Regions from separate parts of the Bradyrhizobium sp. WYCCWR15520 genome, predicted to be linked through region 2. Evidence: predicted binding sites of a transcription regulator. Region 2 holds the regulator's gene; each other region holds the start of a gene.
The links. The regulator PhoB, encoded in region 2, activates phosphate uptake and scavenging genes when phosphate is short. The targets are predictions, from matches to a motif close to TGTCATNNANCTGTCAT.
Positions count from the first base shown of each region.

Region 1 (5,761 bases), on a different contig from region 2:
CCACCAGCACCGCCGAAATGACCGAGGCCGCCATCGTGTTGGAGGCGAGCTTGTGCACCCTCTCGTAGGTACGCGTTGTCTTCGTCGTGGGGGACGGCTGCAGCGCAATGGCGAGCAGTTCATCGTAGGTCGCGCGCTGCTCGGCATCGTTCAGGATGTCATAGGCGCGCACGAGCTCCCTGAACCTCAGCGCGGCATCTGGATTGTCGGGATTGATATCGGGATGCGTCGCCTTCGCGGCCTTGCGGAACGCCGTCCGCAATCCCTCGGCGTTATCGCTCGGAAGGGCTCCGAGCAAATCGTACAGCGTCCCCATGGTGGTACTCGCGACTACTCCCCCCGGAACGTCCGCCGCCGCGGAACTCCCGATTGACGACGCCCCAGATAATGAAAAATATCAAGGCGGTAGGATGATCCTGTTATGGCAAAAGCATGCCATGGTTAACGTCGTTGCCGTGCATTGCGGTAAAGCGGTGCCGTTTTGTGCAGCAGGAGTTGCTGAGGGCGCCCCGGGTCAACTTCGCGCAAAGCTATCCAATGGGCCGGCCGGTGCCGGTCGGCAGCCTCGACCGCCAGCCTCAGGCCTAGTCTCCAAGCCGCGATATTCCAAGGTCGTCGGCGACCTGGTCCAGTGCGCGCAATAGCGCCGGGGCGACGGGAATTCCTGCGCTCGTCCGCTTCATCCGCGTTTCATGGCTGCGTTCGCCGGGCATCCAGATGCGGTCTACGCCCGGGATGCGTTCGCTGTTGCGGAAATCGCGCACCAGCGCATCGACGCTTCGCTTGAAGACGGCGACGTCGCCGAAAGCGGCGATGTTGATCGCGGCGATCGCCTGTCCGGTGTTGGTGACGCTGTCGTCATCGTGGTTGAAGTCGATGACCTCGCGGCCCATCGCGGCGCCGCCGAGCGTGCCCGCGAGCAGGCCGATGATCATCGCCAGCCCATAGCCCTTGTATCCGGCCTCCATGCCGCCGAGCGGCAGCAGCATGCCTTCGTCGGCGCGTTTCGGGTCGGTCAGCGGCTTGCCCTTGCGGTCGATCATCCAGCCCTCCGGCATGGTCTCGCCGCGCAACGCCTTGGTCTTCACCTTGCCGTAGGCGGCGACCGTCGTCGCCATGTCGAGCACGATCGGCTTTTCCTCGCCGGCCGGAATCGCCGCCGCGATCGGATTGGTCGACAGCAGCATGTCGAGGCCGCCCCAGGGCGGAAGGTGGTTGGCATTGCCGACTGCGAAATAGAGCCCGATCATGTCATGGGCCAGCGGCATCGTGGCATAGAGCGAGGCGGGGCCGGCATGGTTTGAGAACTGCGAGTTGACCCAGCCGATGCCGGTGGTCCGCGCTTTTTCGATCGCCATCCCGGCGGCGCGTTTCATGACGAGGTGGCCCATGCCGTTGTCGCCATTAAGCACGGCCGTGCTGGCGTGCTCATGCACGACATGGATGTTCGGCCGGACGTTGAAGCCGCCGGCCTTGATCCGCCTGATATATTGCGGCAACCGGCTGACGCCATGCCCGTCCGCCCCCTGCAGGTCGGCCGCCGCCATCAGCGCCGCGACCTCTGCGGCGTCAGCGTCCGGCAGGCCGACCGCGGCGAGCGCCTGCTGAATGAAGGCCTTCAGCCGGTCGAAAGTAACTGACGTCTCGGACAGGACGGGCACTCCCGTAAGGCCCGCGGGCGTGGCCGCGCCGGGCGAAGTCGACGGCGATGTGCGGGGCCGCTAGCCCGTGCCGAACGCCTTGAAGGTGATGATGGTGTGGGTGTCCTGGATACCCGGAATCACCTGCACCTTCTCGTTGACGAAATGGCCGATGTCGGTGTCGTTGTCGACGTAGAACTTGACCAGCAGATCGTAATCGCCGGCGGTGGAATAGATCTCCGAGGCGATCTCGGCCTCGGCGAGCGCATTGGCGACGGCGTAGGACTGGCCGAGCTTGCATTTGAACTGGACGAAGAAGGGAACCATCGCTGTCGTCTCCGAATAAATTGGCCCCAATAGGCCAAAAACCGCCGGTCATGGCAAGCCAGCTTGCTGCCCACGGCCGGGCGCGGTAGGACAATCCATGATCCCAAACACGCCAACTGCGCGAGGCTTGCGGTGACGACGCCGATCGCCCTGACCATCGCCGGCTCCGATTCCTCTGGCGGCGCCGGTATCCAGGCCGACCTGAAGACGTTTGCTGCGCTCGGCGTCTACGGTGCCTCCGTAATCACGGCGCTGACAGCGCAGAATACCCAGGGCGTCAGCGGCATCCATCAGGTGCCGGCTGAATTCGTCACCGCGCAGATCGACGCGGTGTTTTCCGATCTGGCGGTAGGCGCGGTCAAGATCGGCATGGTGGCGCATCCGCCTGTCATCGATGCCATCGTCGCGGGGCTTGCGCGCTGGTCGCCGAACCACGTCGTGCTCGATCCCGTGATGGTCGCAACTTCGGGCGACCGGTTGCTCGCCGCCGAAGCGGTCGAGGCGCTGCGGACAAAACTCATTCCGCTGGCATCGGTGATCACGCCCAACCTGCCGGAGGCGGCGGCGCTGCTCGATGAAGCCGTGGCGGCGGACGAAGCCGCAGTCGAGCAACAGGGCAAGCGTTTGCTCGGGCTGGGGTGCAAAGCGGTCCTGATCAAGGGCGGCCACGGCGAGGGCGCCGAGAGCATCGACTATCTGGTCGGCGCGAATGGTGCGATCGCGCTGGCCGCGCCGCGCATCGCGACGAAGAACACCCACGGCACCGGCTGCTCGCTATCCTCGGCGATTGCGGCGGGGCTCGCGAGGGGGGAGGGCACGGAGACCGCCGTGCGCAACGCCAAGGCGTGGGTGACCGCCGCGATTGCAGCGGCAGACCGGTTCAGCGTTGGGCATGGCCACGGCCCGGTGCATCATTTTCACAAATATTATTGAGCGTCTCCGTTGTCCCTGCGAACGCGGGACGACGTCGAGATATCGCCGCCGCGATGTCGCTTGCCTGTCGCATCGCGCTGCTATCCGCAAACTGCGGGGCGCGACATTGATTCTCGTGGGGCTATGGGTCGCGTGAACTAGTCATCGCCCTGTCACAGAAATCTGTCAGGGGACAGGCATGGGTAGTGACGCCTTGAGTGAAGAGAGCCCGGAACGGCGCTTTCGTACCTTGTTCATCTCCGATGTCCATCTCGGGGCCCGCGGCTCGCAAGCGGATCGATTGCTGGATTTTCTCAGAACACACGACGCCGACACCATCTATCTGGTCGGCGACATCGTCGATGGCTGGGCGCTGAAGTCGAGCTGGTACTGGCCGCAATCGCATAACGACTTCGTGCAGAAGATGCTGCGCAAGGCGCGCAAGGGCGCCAAGGTCATCTACGTGCCGGGCAATCACGACGAATTCCTGCGCAACTATTACGGCACCCATTTCGGCGGCATCGATGTGGTGGAGAACACCATTCACACCGGCGTCGACGGCAAGCGCTACCTCGTCATCCACGGCGACATCTTCGATCTCGTGGTGCAGAACGCGCGCTGGCTCGCCCATCTCGGCGACAAGGCCTACGACTTCGCCATCCAGATGAACCGTCTGGTCAACTTCTTCCGCCGCATGTTCGGCGTGCCCTATTGGTCGCTGTCGCAATGGGCGAAGCTGAAGGTCAAGAATGCCGTGAACTATATCGGCGCGTTCGAACAGACGCTGGCCGGTGAAGCGCGGCGGCACGGCGCCGACGGCGTGATCTGCGGCCACATCCATTACGCCACCATCCGCGACGAGCATGGCATCCGCTACATGAATTGCGGCGACTGGGTGGAGAGCTGTACCGCGCTCGCCGAGCACGAGGACGGCCGGTTCGAGATCATCACCTGGACCGATCCGGTGCGAAGGGCTGCGCCGGTTCCCCGCGTCGCGGCGCGCGCCGCATGACGCATATCCTGGTCGCAACCGATGCGTGGCATCCCCAGGTCAACGGGGTGGTGCGCACGCTGACCGCAATGGCGGAAGCGGCCAGGGGACTTGGTGTCGAGGTGAGTTTCCTGACGCCGCAATCGTTTCGCACCTTTGCGATGCCGAGCTATCCCGACCTGCGGCTGGCTCTGCCGTATCCAGCAAAAATCGCGCGATTGATCAAAGCGGCAAGGCCCGACAGCATTCATATCGCGACCGAGGGCCCGATCGGGCTTCTGGTGCGGCGCTATTGCCGCAAGCATGGCTTGCCGTTTACCACGAGCTTTCACACCCGGTTTCCCGAATATGTCTCGGCGCGCTCGCCAATCCCGGAATCATGGGTGTGGAAGGCGCTTCAGTGGTTTCATCGGCCGAGCCGGGCGGTGATGGCGGCGACGCCGGCGCTGGCAGCCGAATTGCGGATGCGCGGTTTTCGCAACGTGGTGCTGTGGTCGCGCGGCGTCGATACCTCGCTATTCCATCCGCGCAGCACCGATCTCTGCCTGCCGATGCCGGTCTATCTCTGCGTCGGCCGGATCGCGGTGGAGAAGAATCTCGAAGCCTTCCTCGATCTCGATCTGCCTGGCACCAAGCTCATCGTCGGCGATGGACCTGCCCGGATGGCGCTGGAGCGGAAGTATCCTGATGCCGTGTTCCTCGGCGCAAGGCACGGCGAGGAACTGGCGGAAATCTACGCAGCCTCCGACGTTTTCGTCTTCCCCAGCCGGACCGACACGTTTGGACTGGTGCTGCTGGAGGCGCTGGCCAGCGGGCTGCCGGTCGCGGCCTTTCCTGTCACCGGCCCGCGCGACGTGATCGGCGCGGCGCCCGTGGGCGTGCTGAGCGAGGATTTGCGGGCCGCCTGCCTTGAGGCGCTGCAGATCTCGCGGGAAGATTGCGTCGAATTCGCCGCCGCCCATACCTGGCAGGCCTCCACGCGGGTTTTCATCGAGCATGCCATGAATTCTCGCCCGGTCGAATCGGAGGGTGAGGCGGCCGAATTTGTGGCGGAAGACCCGCATTTCGCCGCCTGAGATCACCTGAATCTGTATTGCTCGTCGGCCTGCTTGCGCGATACAAAGTGTGGATGACGGAAAAAGCCTCAACGGCACCGGTCGGTGCCGCAGATATCGACGCGGCGGCGCGGGTGGTTGCCCCGTTCGCTGTGCGGACGCCGCTCTTGTCGTTCCCCGTTCTCAACGAGCGCGTCGGGACCAAAGTCTTTCTCAAGCCTGAAATGCTGCAGCGGACCGGATCGTTCAAGTTCCGCGGCGCCTTCAACAAGCTGGCTTCGATCCCGCAGGACAAGCGGGGCGGCGGGGTCGTTGCGTTCTCTTCCGGAAACCATGCCCAGGGCGTGGCGGCGGCGGCGCAGATCCTCAACATGCAGGCGACCATCGTGATGCCTGCGGATTCTCCGGTCACCAAGCGCGAGCGCACCAAGGGCTACGGCGCCGAGGTGGTGCTCTACGACCGCGACAAGGAAGACCGCGAAGCCATTGCCAACGGCATCGCCAGCAAGCGTGGTGCGACGCTGGTCCGCCCCTATGACGATCCCTTCGTCATCGCCGGGCAGGGCACCGCGGGCCGCGAGATCGCAGAGGACATGGCGGCGCTCGGGCTCAGCGCCGATATCGTGGTGGCCCCGGCGTCGGGCGGCGGGCTGATCGCCGGCGTTGCGACGGCGGTGAAGTCAAAATTTCCGCAAGCGCAGGTGATCGTCGCCGAGCCGAAGGACTATGACGATCACGGCCTGTCGCTGCGCGCCGGCCATCGCGAGGCCCATCACGCCGCCGGCCGCACCATCTGCGATGCGCTGATGGCGGCGATGCCGGGCGAACTCACCTTC
Region 1 covers NZ_JBWBWM010000029.1:86,062-91,822, reverse strand. The annotation lists gene AC0QUY_RS29510 (J domain-containing protein) at 1-316, opposite strand, end outside; gene AC0QUY_RS29505 (Ldh family oxidoreductase) at 585-1,661, opposite strand; gene AC0QUY_RS29500 (Lrp/AsnC ligand binding domain-containing protein) at 1,722-1,967, opposite strand; gene thiD (bifunctional hydroxymethylpyrimidine kinase/phosphomethylpyrimidine kinase) at 2,100-2,900, shown strand; gene AC0QUY_RS29490 (UDP-2,3-diacylglucosamine diphosphatase) at 3,079-3,891, shown strand; gene AC0QUY_RS29485 (glycosyltransferase family 4 protein) at 3,888-4,946, shown strand; gene AC0QUY_RS29480 (threonine ammonia-lyase) at 5,000-5,761, shown strand, end outside.
Region 1: the regulator PhoB is predicted to act here: its motif matches at 3,040-3,056, upstream of AC0QUY_RS29490 (UDP-2,3-diacylglucosamine diphosphatase).

Region 2 (5,761 bases):
TCGGCGCGCCGGTCGCCTTGATCCAGTCGCGCATCACCTTTTTCGGCGCAAGCTCCGGCGGGGTCGCGACATTGAGCTGGAACTTGAAACGCTCGGCCGCGTGCGCCCAGGACGCCAGCACGTTGTTGTCGTCGCCGGTCCAGGCCACGGTCTTGCCCTCGATCGGCCCGCGATGCTCTTCGAAGGTCATCAGGTCGGCCATCACCTGGCAGGGGTGCGAGCGCCGCGTCAGGCCGTTGATCACGGGCACGGTGGCGTGCGCGGCAAGCTCGAGCAGCGCATCGTGGTTGAGGATGCGGATCATGATCGCATCGACATAGCGCGACAGCACGCGCGCGGTGTCGGCGATGGTCTCGCCGCGGCCGAGCTGCATCTCCGCGCCCGTCAGCATGATCGACTCGCCGCCGAGCTGGCGCATGCCGACGTCGAACGAGACGCGCGTGCGGGTCGAGGGACGTTCGAAGATCATCGCCAGCGTCTTGCCTTCGAGCGGCTTCTTGCCCTTTTCATGAGCCTTGAGCTTCGCCTTCATGTCGGCGCCCAGCGCCAGCATGTTGCGCAGCTCCTTTGGCGGCAACTCGTTGATGTCGAGGAAATGGCGGACGGACTTGCTCATCATCCCGCCGCCTTCTTCAACTGCGTAGCCGACAGCGCGCCGCAGGCGCGCTCCAGCATCTGGATGGACTGATCGATCTCGGCCTCGGTCACGATCAAGGGCGCGAGGAAACGCACCACATTGTCGCCGGCGCCGACGGTGAGCAATTTCTGGTCACGCAACGCATTGACAAGATCGCCCGAGGGCACCACGGCCTTGACGCCGACCAAGAGTCCCTCGCCGCGCACTTCCGAGAGCACGGCGGGATAGCGGTCGACCACCGAGGCGAGTTTCTGTTTCAACAGCAGCGACATCTTCTGCACGTGTTCGAAGAAGCCGGGCTTCAGCATCACGTCGAGCACGGCGTTGGCGGCTGCGATCGCCAGCGGATTGCCGCCGAAGGTCGAGCCGTGCGAGCCGGGCGTCATGCCGCTCGCGGCCTCCGCCGTCGCCAGCACCGCACCGATCGGAAAACCGCCGCCGAGCGCTTTCGCCAGCGACATCACATCCGGCGTGACGCCGACGCGCTTGTAGGCAAAGAGATCGCCGGTGCGGCCCATGCCGGTCTGCACCTCGTCGAACGCGAGCAACAGGCCCTTCTCGTCGCAGAGCTGGCGCAACGCCTTGAAGAAGGATTGCGGCGCGGAGCGCACACCGCCTTCGCCCTGCACCGGCTCGATCAGGATGCCCGCGGTATTGGGACCGATCGCCTTCTTCACGGCTTCCAAATCGCCATGCGGCACCTGGTCAAAACCGTCCATCGGCGGGCCAAAGCCTTCGAGATATTTGGCGGAGCCGGTGGCCGCGAGCGTGCCCAGCGTGCGGCCGTGGAAGGCGCCCTCGAAGGTGACGAGGCGATAGCGCTCGGGATGGCCCTTGGAGAATTGATAGCGGCGCACGAGCTTGATCACGCCCTCCATTGCTTCCGCGCCCGAATTGCAGAAAAACACCAGGTCGGCAAAGCTCTGCTCGCACAGCCGCGCGGCCAGCTTCTCGCCATCGGGCGACTTGAACAGGTTCGACATGTGCCAGAGTTTCGTCGCCTGTTCCTGCAGCGCCTTGATCAGATGCGGATGGCAGTGACCCAGCGCATTCACCGCGACGCCCGAGGTGAAATCGAGATAGCGCTCGCCATTGGTTGCGGTCAGCCAGCAGCCCTCGCCGCTTTCGAAGCCGAGATCGACCCTGGCGAAGACGGGAAGCAGATGCGACGTGGCGCTATTGGTCATGGCAATCACAAAAGGTTTGCACTGAAGGTTGACCGGCCGGGGACACGCAGGCAGTGGCGCGAACGCGGCAGCAGCCGGTCTGGCGAAAACGAAACGTGCCGCCTCTTAAGGGCGGCACGTGAGAGGTATTCTATGTCGGCCGGGAGCGCTGTCAACACGCCACGGAACGGCCTTTCCTGCAGTGCAAGATGCCAAAATCCGTAGGATTGCGGTGTGGTGGAAAACACGCAGTGAAACGCCTAGATGTCAGAAGATGTGGACGTTGGGGCGCGGACTCTTGCGCCCGAGTCACGCCATATTGTAGCGTTTGGGCTGTCGGGTACGACATCTCGTGCGGCAGTTCTGATCCCTAAGAGTCCATTTGTGCAGGCGTAAACGTTCGGGCGCGGTTAACGCGCCCGGCGAGGGCTAAGGGATTCTGACCGCAGGGATTTTTGAGACGAATGACATCGCCCGCGCTGCCCTCGATTGGCCGGCGCGATGCGAAGGGAAGATTACGATGACGGTTTTGACCTGGTCCGACGATCGCGTCGAGCAGCTGAAGAAGCTCTGGGAAGCCGGATTGTCCGCGAGCCAGATTGCCGCGGAACTCGGAAATGTGACGCGAAACGCCGTAATCGGCAAAGTGCACCGGCTGGGCCTGTCCGGCCGAGCCAAGAGTCCCTCCTCGGCCGCTCCGCGGCAGCGCAAGGCACGCCCCGCCGCCCAGCAGATGATGCGGGTGTCGCGCCCGGTCTCGCGCGGCAACACCGCGCTGGCGCACGCTTTCGAGGTGGAGATCGAGGCCGATCCGGTCGCCTTCGACAATGTAGTGCCGATGAGCCAGCGGCTGTCGCTGCTCGAACTGAACGAGGCGACCTGCCACTGGCCGGTCGGCGATCCTTCGAGCCCGGAATTCTTCTTCTGCGGCGGCAAGGCGCTCAGCGGCCTGCCCTACTGCGCGCATCACTCGCGCGTGGCGTATCAACCGGCCGCCGATCGGCGGCGGCAGCAGCCGAAGCAGACGAGGTAAGGCGCGCTCATTTGCGCGAGACGTAAGCGCTCCGCGCAAGGTGCGCTCCCTCGCCCCGCTTTTGCGGGGCCACGACGAGCGAAGCTCGCGCTGAGAGGGTTGGGGTGAGGGGCTCTCTCCGCGATTGCGGTCTATCGATAGACCTGTACCCCCGCATCCGGATCGCCGATGCGGCAACCACTGTCATTGCCAGCGACAAACGCCGAAGCGTTTGCGCAAGGGAGCGAAAGCGACGAAGCAATCCATACTTGCCGCGTGGCACTATGGATTGCTTCGCTTCGCTCGCAATGACGATGAGAGAGCTGCCGCTTTCGCGGGGACGACGGTGGAGTTTGCGCGGATGATAGCGAAGCCTTACGGCTCCACCTTGGCAAACCGGTCATCCAGCGCATAACCGGCGCCGCGCACGGTACGGATCGGGTCCTGCTCGCGGCCGGGGTTGAGCAGCTTGCGCAGGCGGCCGATGTGGACGTCGACGGTGCGTTCGTCGATATAGATGTCGCGGCCCCAGACGCTGTCGAGCAATTGCTCGCGGCTGAAGACGCGGCCGGGATGTTCGAGGAAAAATTCCAGCAGGCGATATTCGGTCGGGCCGAGGTCGATCTGGCGGCCGGAGCGCGCGACGCGGCGTTTCTCGCGGTCGAGTTCGATGTCGCCATAGGTCAGGACGGTAGCGAGCCGCTCCGGGCTTGCCCGACGCAACAGGCCTTTCACCCGCGCCAGGAGTTCCGGCACCGAGAACGGCTTGACGATGTAGTCGTCGGCACCGGTCGCAAGCCCCCGCACCCGCTCGCTCTCCTCGCCGCGCGCGGTCAGCATGATGATCGGCAACTGCTTGGTTTCGGGCCGGGCGCGCAGGCGGCGGCAGAGCTCGATGCCGGACAAGCCCGGAAGCATCCAGTCGAGCACGACGAGGTCGGGCACGCGCTCCTTCAGCCGCGTATCGGCGTCGTCGCCGCGGCCTACGGTCTCCACTTCGTAGCCTTCAGCGTCGAGGTTGTAGCGCAACAGCGTGGTCAGCGCTTCCTCGTCCTCGACCACCATAATGCGTGCGCTCATCCTTTTCTTGCCTCTTCTGTCTGACGCGTTTTCTTCACGCGAACCGGCCTCCACTTCGCTCGAAAACGCTACGTCAACTATTCGGCACGGTCGTAGCAAACGTCGTCATGTCGCCCTTCGGGCGCTTGTCGAGCATCTGCTGTCCCTCGATCATGTAGAACACGGTTTCGGCGATGTTGGTCGCGTGGTCGCCGATCCGCTCAATATTCTTGGCGCAGAACATCAAATGAATGCAGAACGAGATGTTGCGCGGGTCTTCCATCATGTAGGTGAGAAGTTCGCGGAACAGCGAGGTGCAGATGGCGTCGACTTCCTCGTCGCCTTTCCAGACCGCCATTGCCGCCGGCAGGTCGTGCGCGGCATAGGCGTCCAGCACCGACTTGACCTGCGTTTGCACCAGATCGGTCATGTGTTCGAGGCCGCGCATCAGCTTCAGCGGCTGGAAATCGTTCTCCAGGGCCGCGACCCGCTTGCCCATGTTCTTGGCGAGATCGCCGATCCGCTCCAGATCGGTGGCGACGCGCATGGCGCCGACGATTTCGCGCAAGTCGATCGCCATCGGCTGGCGGCGGGCGATGGTCAATACCGCTCGCTCCTCGATCAAATGCTGCAGGCGGTCGATCTCGACATCGGTTGCGACGACGCGCTTGCCGAGTGCGACGTCGCGGCGGACCAGCGCGTCGACGGATTCGGTGATCATGCGTTCGGCCAGGCCGCCCATCTCCGCGACTAGGCGGGTGAGTTCCTGAAGGTCGCTGTCGAACGCCTTGGCGGTGTGCTCGGAAGCCATGTCTTGTCTCCTCAGCCGAACCGGCCGGTGATGTAATCCTGGGTGCGTCGGTCGCTCGGCGAAGTGAAGATCTTGTTGGTGTCGTCGAATTCGATCAGCTCGCCGAGATACATGAAGGCGGTCTTGTCGGAGACGCGCGCCGCCTGCTGCATATTATGGGTGACGATGGCGATGGTGTAGTCCTCCGCCAGTTCCTGAATCAGTTCCTCGATCTTGGCGGTCGAGATCGGGTCGAGCGCCGAACAGGGTTCGTCAAACAGGATTACCTCGGGCCTGACAGCGACCGTGCGGGCGATGCAGAGCCGCTGCTGCTGGCCGCCGGACAGCGAGAGGCCGGAGGCGTTCAGCTTGTCCTTGACCTCGTTCCACAGCGCGCCGCCGCGCAGCGCCTTCTCCACCCGGCCGTCCATTTCCGACTTCGAGATCTTCTCATAGAGACGGATGCCGAAGGCGATGTTTTCGTAGATCGTCATCGGGAACGGCGTCGGCTTCTGGAACACCATGCCGACGCGGGCCCGCAGCAAATTGAGGTCGAGCTTGGGGTCAAGGATGTTGGTCTGGTCGAGCATAAGCTGACCGGTCGCCTTCTGGCCGGGATAAAGGTCGTACATCCGGTTGAAGATCCGCAGCAGCGTGGACTTGCCGCAGCCGGACGGGCCGATGAAGGCGGTGACGCGGTGGGTGCCGAGCGTCAGGTTGATGTTCTTCAGCGCGTGGTGTTCGCCATAGTAGAAGTTCAGGCCGCGCGCGGTCACCTTCGGCGCGGCCTCGGGCAGCGCTACCTGCGGAACGGGCCCGCTCGCGGAACTCACGGATACGGAGAGATCGGTCATTTGGATGTCCTCTCGGCGCCAAGAATGCGCGCGCCAATATTCAGGGCAAGTACGGTGAGCGTGATCAGCAGGGCCCCGGCCCAGGCGAGCTGCTTCCAGTAGGCATAGGGGCTCTGGACGAAGTTGTTGATGGTGACCGGCAGGTTCGCCATCGTCTTGGTCATATCCAGGCTGAAGAACTGGTTGGACAGCGCGGTGAACAGCAGCGGCGCGGTTTCGCCGGCGACGCGGGCGGTGGCCAGC
Region 2 covers NZ_JBWBWM010000012.1:10,412-16,172, forward strand. The annotation lists gene argF (ornithine carbamoyltransferase) at 1-616, opposite strand, end outside; gene AC0QUY_RS15080 (acetylornithine transaminase) at 616-1,824, opposite strand; gene AC0QUY_RS15085 (GcrA family cell cycle regulator) at 2,324-2,836, shown strand; gene phoB (phosphate regulon transcriptional regulator PhoB) at 3,191-3,895, opposite strand; gene phoU (phosphate signaling complex protein PhoU) at 3,969-4,685, opposite strand; gene pstB (phosphate ABC transporter ATP-binding protein PstB) at 4,697-5,518, opposite strand; gene pstA (phosphate ABC transporter permease PstA) at 5,515-5,761, opposite strand, start outside.

Region 3 (5,761 bases), on a different contig from region 2:
AAACTTCTCGACGGCCGCTTTCAGGTGGGCGCTTTCGCTGGAGAGTGACTTCGCCGATTGCAACACCTGCGTCGAGGCGGCGCCAGTCTGAACCGAACCCTCGCTGACGTCAGAGATATTGGCTGCTACCTCCTTGGTCCAATGGCGGCTTGCCCGACATTGGTGGCGATCTCGCGGGTCATCACGCTCTGGGTTTCAACGGCCGCTGCAATGTGTGCCGCTATTTCAGACACGCTGCCGATCGTCGCGATGATCTCCTTGATCGCTTCGGCAGTCTCGGTCGTGGAATTCTGCATGCCCGCAACGTGGGCACCAATTTCTTCGGTTGCCCTTGGCTGTTTGTGACGCCAGCGCCTTTACCTCTTGAGCGACGACGGCGAATCCTCTGCCGGCCTCTCCGGCGCGGGCGGCCTCGATCGTTGCGTTCAATGCCAACAGATTGGTTTGCGCGGCAACAGACGAAATCAACTGAACGACATCACCGATCCGAGTCGCCGCTGCAGTCAGATCGACGATGCGCGCGTCGGCCCTTTGACCTTGCGCTACCGCCGCGTTCGCGATCTGGCTGGATCGATCGACCTGCTGGGCGATGGCTCCGACTGAAGAAAACAACTTGTCGGAGGAATTGGCCACCGAATCGACATTTGCCGACGCTTCTTCCGAAGAGGACGCGACGACTTCCGAAAGGTGCTGGGTTTTTTCTGCGGTTGTAGTCAACATCCTGCTGCGGATTCGAGCAAGCCGGCATTGGTCTGCCGAGTCGATCAACAACGACTACGCCGTCGGAAAGCCAATCGAGTTTGGCCGGTGAGTGACTACGAGCATGATCGGGGACGACGAGCCCGCTATAGGCGGTCATGCGCTGGTAGGCCCAATCACCCGCAATCTCGTCGGGTAGGGCGGCGTGGAGGTGAAAGCTGCGGCGCGCCAGCGCATCGAGCGGAGTGCCAGCGGACCAGTCGAGCGCCAGAAATCCGCCGGCCTTGCCGGACGCCGCCGCGGCCACTTCGGTCCGCTCCACCACGATGACGTCGATGCCGCGGCGAGCGAGGAAGTAGGCGGTGCAGGCTCCGATCACGCCGGCTCCGCAAATCACGATCCGCATGATGTCTCCATGGATCCCTACAGAAGCGCCGAGCCAGCCCAGGCCTGGCTCATTGGCTGCTGTTCGCCCGGCCACCAGTTTGACGGCGTGTTATGGCCGAAATTTTGGTGGGACGTAGCGTAAACGGGTGTCATCGCTTTGGTGGCTGTCAAAATAGCGGCACACTCCACAAAGAGTCGATCCCGGAGGACCGCTCCGATTAGAGAGTCGATTGCGAGGCGCGGCGTACTGAAGCGGCGTCGCGCCGATTTAGTTCAGCTCTGGCTCTGGGCTTGAAAAGCACTTATAGGCGGGAAATGCACCTCGCCTTTGGCCCATCTCGGCAAGTTATTGAAGCTGCAAACATCTTCTCCGCCCTCCGAGCGCACCACAGGCATAAACCATTGATGCGAAAAATGTTTTCGCGGTTTTTCTACTCCCGCATTGTTACTCACAGCGAACGTTAGTACTTTGTTCCGTGCAAATCTTCCCTGTTTGGTTTCGCGCGTCTTGGTTCAGCGCTTGCTCTCGTTGTCGTCGCATCTTTATTTGAACCAACGCCCCGCGAAGGAAAACCACCATTTGCTCACAAGAGGGCAGTGGCGTAGCGCAGCGCAGAAATCGGCGGGTTCGTACTCTTATCCGTGAGCGCTATGCGGTCCCCGAGCTGCGTGTCCATCAAAAGACATGCGGGCAGGGTGCCGTCCGCACTGCCAGACTACGTCGTTGAGCACGCCCACTGCCTCACGCCGATGTCGATCAATGACAGCCAAGTCGGGGTCGTATGGCGGTTACGGCAATGGACGGTGCCGAGACCGGAAAGTTGATTTGTCACGCTGATCCCTTGCCGACGCCTTGGCCATATTGGTCCGGTCCAAGCGGCATCGCTCCAGCTTGCCGCGGGCCTTCATGCGTAAGATTCAGGGAGCAGAAAAATCAGGTGGGTTGTGCGGAAAAACGGTAGCGCTCGCCCGCTACTTCTTCCCACTATTTCGTACGGCAGCCCACGATTATCTGCGATTTCGCACGCTTGATGGTAGCGCCCATGACGGCCTGCCCGAGTTGGCGATGGTGGCTTTCGCAGAATGAGCTGTTATGGAAGCTCTCCTTGGCAATAACGGACACCCCATTGGCGCCACCAATTGATTGGCGGCTCGCTACGAGACGGGGCTCAAATTACACAAATGGAGTCAGTCCGCGCACTGATAAGCAAAGAGGCGAAACCTTATCAATCGTGAGTTTGAAGCCCATTAACCGACATGGAGGCAGGCACGGCCGGGGCGATGTAGAGAGCTACTCCTTACTCTTCGCGCAGGCGAGTTTCATCGCTCGCCGGTCCGTCCGTACTTTCGGTCGTTCGCCGGCTCTGGATCTGGCTTGATCTCAACCGCACTGCTTGTGAACGGGCTACCGGGCTGAGCAACGAGGTCGGTTTTGACCCCAGACCGGACCTCATTGCCACGTTGTTTTACGGGCGACGATTTTAATGTTCTGGCCAAACGAAAGCCGACCCAGTTGTCCTGGACGTCTGGGGTGATAAGGAAGCGGCTTCCGGATCGGACGCCCAATGGATTGCCGATCCAGGAACCGCCGCGCACGACACGGTCGGTGCAATCTCCGTATGTGACGGGCGGAGCCATCGACCGGCGCGCTAGCAGCTGTCCCTGAAGCAGTCCTGCACCCGCGACAGAGTAGGCGCGGTTCGAGGGTTAACAACCGGTAAGTACAGCTGTCCGACTTCAGTCACGCGACTGTCACATAACCGTAATATTATGCCTTTGCCGCGTCTCTACCGGGTTGCTTCGGAACGCGATCCCAGGTGATCGACCGCCCGCCCGACGGACCTCTGAATTCATCAAAGCGGTCGTCAAGGCATCATAAATCCACAACGAGAAGTTTCTTAGGGTGCCGCTCCGGCGTTAAGCGTTTTTGAACCAGCCTTGAACGTCTAACCACAGGAGTTTGATATGAGAGCGAAGTTGCTTGCTGCCACGTCGTTCGTAGCTCTTGCCGGCGCGTTAAATACACCGGCATTCGCGCAGACGAAAACCATTACCATCGACGGTTCGAGCACCGTCTTCCCGGTTTCTGAGGCAGTCGCCGAAGAGTTCCAAAAACTAAAGAAGGCCGAGGTTCGTGTGACCGTCGGTATTTCGGGCACCGGCGGTGGATTCAAGAAATTCTGCCGCGGCGAGACGGACATTTCGAATGGCTCGCGGCCGATCCTTCGCCAGGAAATGGATGAATGCGCCAAGAACGGCATCAAGTTCATCGAGATGCCGATTGCCTTCGATGCGCTTACTGTCGCGGTCAGCCCGAAGAACAAGTTCCTGGAATGCATTTCCGTTGCCGATCTGAAGAAGATTTGGGAACCTGCTGCCCAGGGCAAGGTGATGAACTTCAGTGACGTCAATCCGGCATGGCCGAATAAGAAGATGGCGCTCTTTGGAGCGGGCGCTGATTCAGGCACATTCGATTATTTTACCGAGGCCGTGAATGGCAAAGCCAAGGCTACCCGCGCTGACTTTACCGCGAGTGAAGATGACAACGTCCTCGTGACGGGCATCGAGCGCGACGAGAATGGGCTCGGCTATATCCCGTTCGCCTATTACGAGCCGCACAAGAATAAGCTGAAGGCCTTGGGCATCGATGAAGGCAAGGGCAAAGGCTGCGTGAAACCGTCGCTCGAGGCGGTTACCGCCGGCACCTACAACCCGCTCGCGCGCCCGCTCTTCATCTATGTCAGCACCAAGGCCGCCGAGAAGCCCGAGGTGAAGGAGTACGTCGATTTCCTCATGACCAAAGGCCCGGCGCTTATAACGGAAGTGAAATATCTGCCGCTTCCTCCTGCTGCCTACGCAACTGCGCACAAGCACTTCAAGGATGGCCGGCTTGGCACGGTATTCGGTGGCGTCCCTGAGGTCGGCGTGTCGGTCGAAGACCTGATGAAGCGCGACGCGAAGACCTGATCGATAGAAGACCTGATCAAACGGCGGAGCATTGGCCCGGAGGAGCCGATAAGCCCCTCCGGGCCCTCTGACCGGGGCTAATGGGGAATAACTATGGCGTCTGCACTGACTGTCGGCGAGCGCCGCATCCAACGACTACGCGAGCGTGCGATTGAATTCGTTCTTCTTGTTGCGGCCGCATCGTCGGTTTTTGTAACGATCGCTATCGTTGCCGTGCTGATCTACGAATCGATCGGGTTTTTCAGCTCGGTGCCGATTTCAGAGTTTCTGTTCGGAACGACCTGGACTCCTCTCTTCGCAAACCCGCGATACGGTATCCTTCCTCTTCTTGGGGGCACGCTTCTGAGCACCTTTGTTGCGCTGTTGTTTGTTGCGCCCATCGGGCTTGTGACCGCGATTTATCTCAGCGAGTTCGCGTCACCCAAGGTTCGCGAAATCGTCAAGCCGATCCTGGAGCTGCTAAGCGGCGTGCCGACAGTTGTGTATGGTTTCTTTGCCCTATTGTTCATGACGCCGTTTTTGCAGACTTTTGTTCCAAACCTGCCGGGCTTCAACATTTTAAGTGCGGGCATCGTCATCGGCATAATGATCATTCCGTACGTGGCCTCGTTGTCGGAAGATGCCATGCGCGCTGTCCCCAACAACCTTCGCGACGGTTCGTTGGCGATGGGAGCAACTCGGCTTGAGACGGCCATCAAAGTCGTTCTCCCTGCCGCGACCTCTGGAGTGGCGGCCGCTTTCATTCTTGGAATGTCGCGCGCAGTTGGCGAAACGATGATCGTCGCGATTGCTGCTGGCCAACAACCAAATCTCACCGTCGATCCACGCGAACCCGCCGCTACGATTACCGCTTATATCGTTCAGGTTGCCCTAGGCGATCTGCCGCACGGCAGCCTTGCCTACCAGACGATCTTCGCCACCGGATTGGCGCTTCTCCTGCTCACTCTCTGCTTCAACATTGCCGGGTTTTGGCTCCGCCATAAATTCCGCGAGGTCTACTAATGTCCACCACATCGACGATGATTGGCGATAGGGCGACGAGCCGTGCGGTTGACAACGCATTTGTCGATCGTCTCAAGCGTCGCCGGACGAACGAAGTAATCTTTATTTGTCTGGGACTCGCTGCCACATCCATTGGACTGATTGCGCTGGCCGCGCTGATGATCGATCTGGCCGCTTCAGGTTATCCAAGGCTGACTGCCGACTTCTTTACCAATTTCCCGTCCCGGCGCGCGGGCCAGGCAGGTATCCTCTCCGCTTGGGTTGGCTCGCTTCTCGTGATTTCGGTCACAGCCTTTATTGGAGTTCCTCTCGGCGTGGCCGCGGGAATTTATCTCGAGGAGTATGCACCCAAGAATATCTGGACGAATGTCATCGAAATCAATGTCAGCAATCTTGCAGGCGTTCCATCGATCGTCTTTGGTCTTCTGGCCCTCGGACTCTTTGTCTACGGCTTCGGGACGGGCCGGAGTATATTTACGGCTGGCCTCACGCTGGCTCTGCTAATCCTGCCCATCATTATCGTTGCCACACGCGAAGCACTACGTGCCGTTCCATGGAGCCTGCGTGAGGCAGCGTACGGTATCGGCGCAACAAAGTGGCAAGTCACGCAAGACCACGTTCTGCCAGCGGCCGTTCCTGGGGTGCTGACAGGCGTTATTATTGGTATTTCCCGTGCTCTCGGCGAAACCGCGCCGCTTGTCACTAT
Region 3 covers NZ_JBWBWM010000027.1:22,619-28,379, forward strand. The annotation lists gene AC0QUY_RS28115 (methyl-accepting chemotaxis protein) at 226-720, opposite strand; partial or broken gene AC0QUY_RS28120 (FAD-dependent oxidoreductase) at 920-1,105, opposite strand; gene AC0QUY_RS28125 (hypothetical protein) at 1,994-2,173, shown strand; gene AC0QUY_RS28130 (SUMF1/EgtB/PvdO family nonheme iron enzyme) at 2,407-2,724, opposite strand; gene AC0QUY_RS28135 (PstS family phosphate ABC transporter substrate-binding protein) at 3,052-4,053, shown strand; gene pstC (phosphate ABC transporter permease subunit PstC) at 4,147-5,055, shown strand; gene pstA (phosphate ABC transporter permease PstA) at 5,055-5,761, shown strand, end outside.
Region 3: the regulator PhoB is predicted to act here: its motif matches at 2,837-2,853, upstream of AC0QUY_RS28135 (PstS family phosphate ABC transporter substrate-binding protein).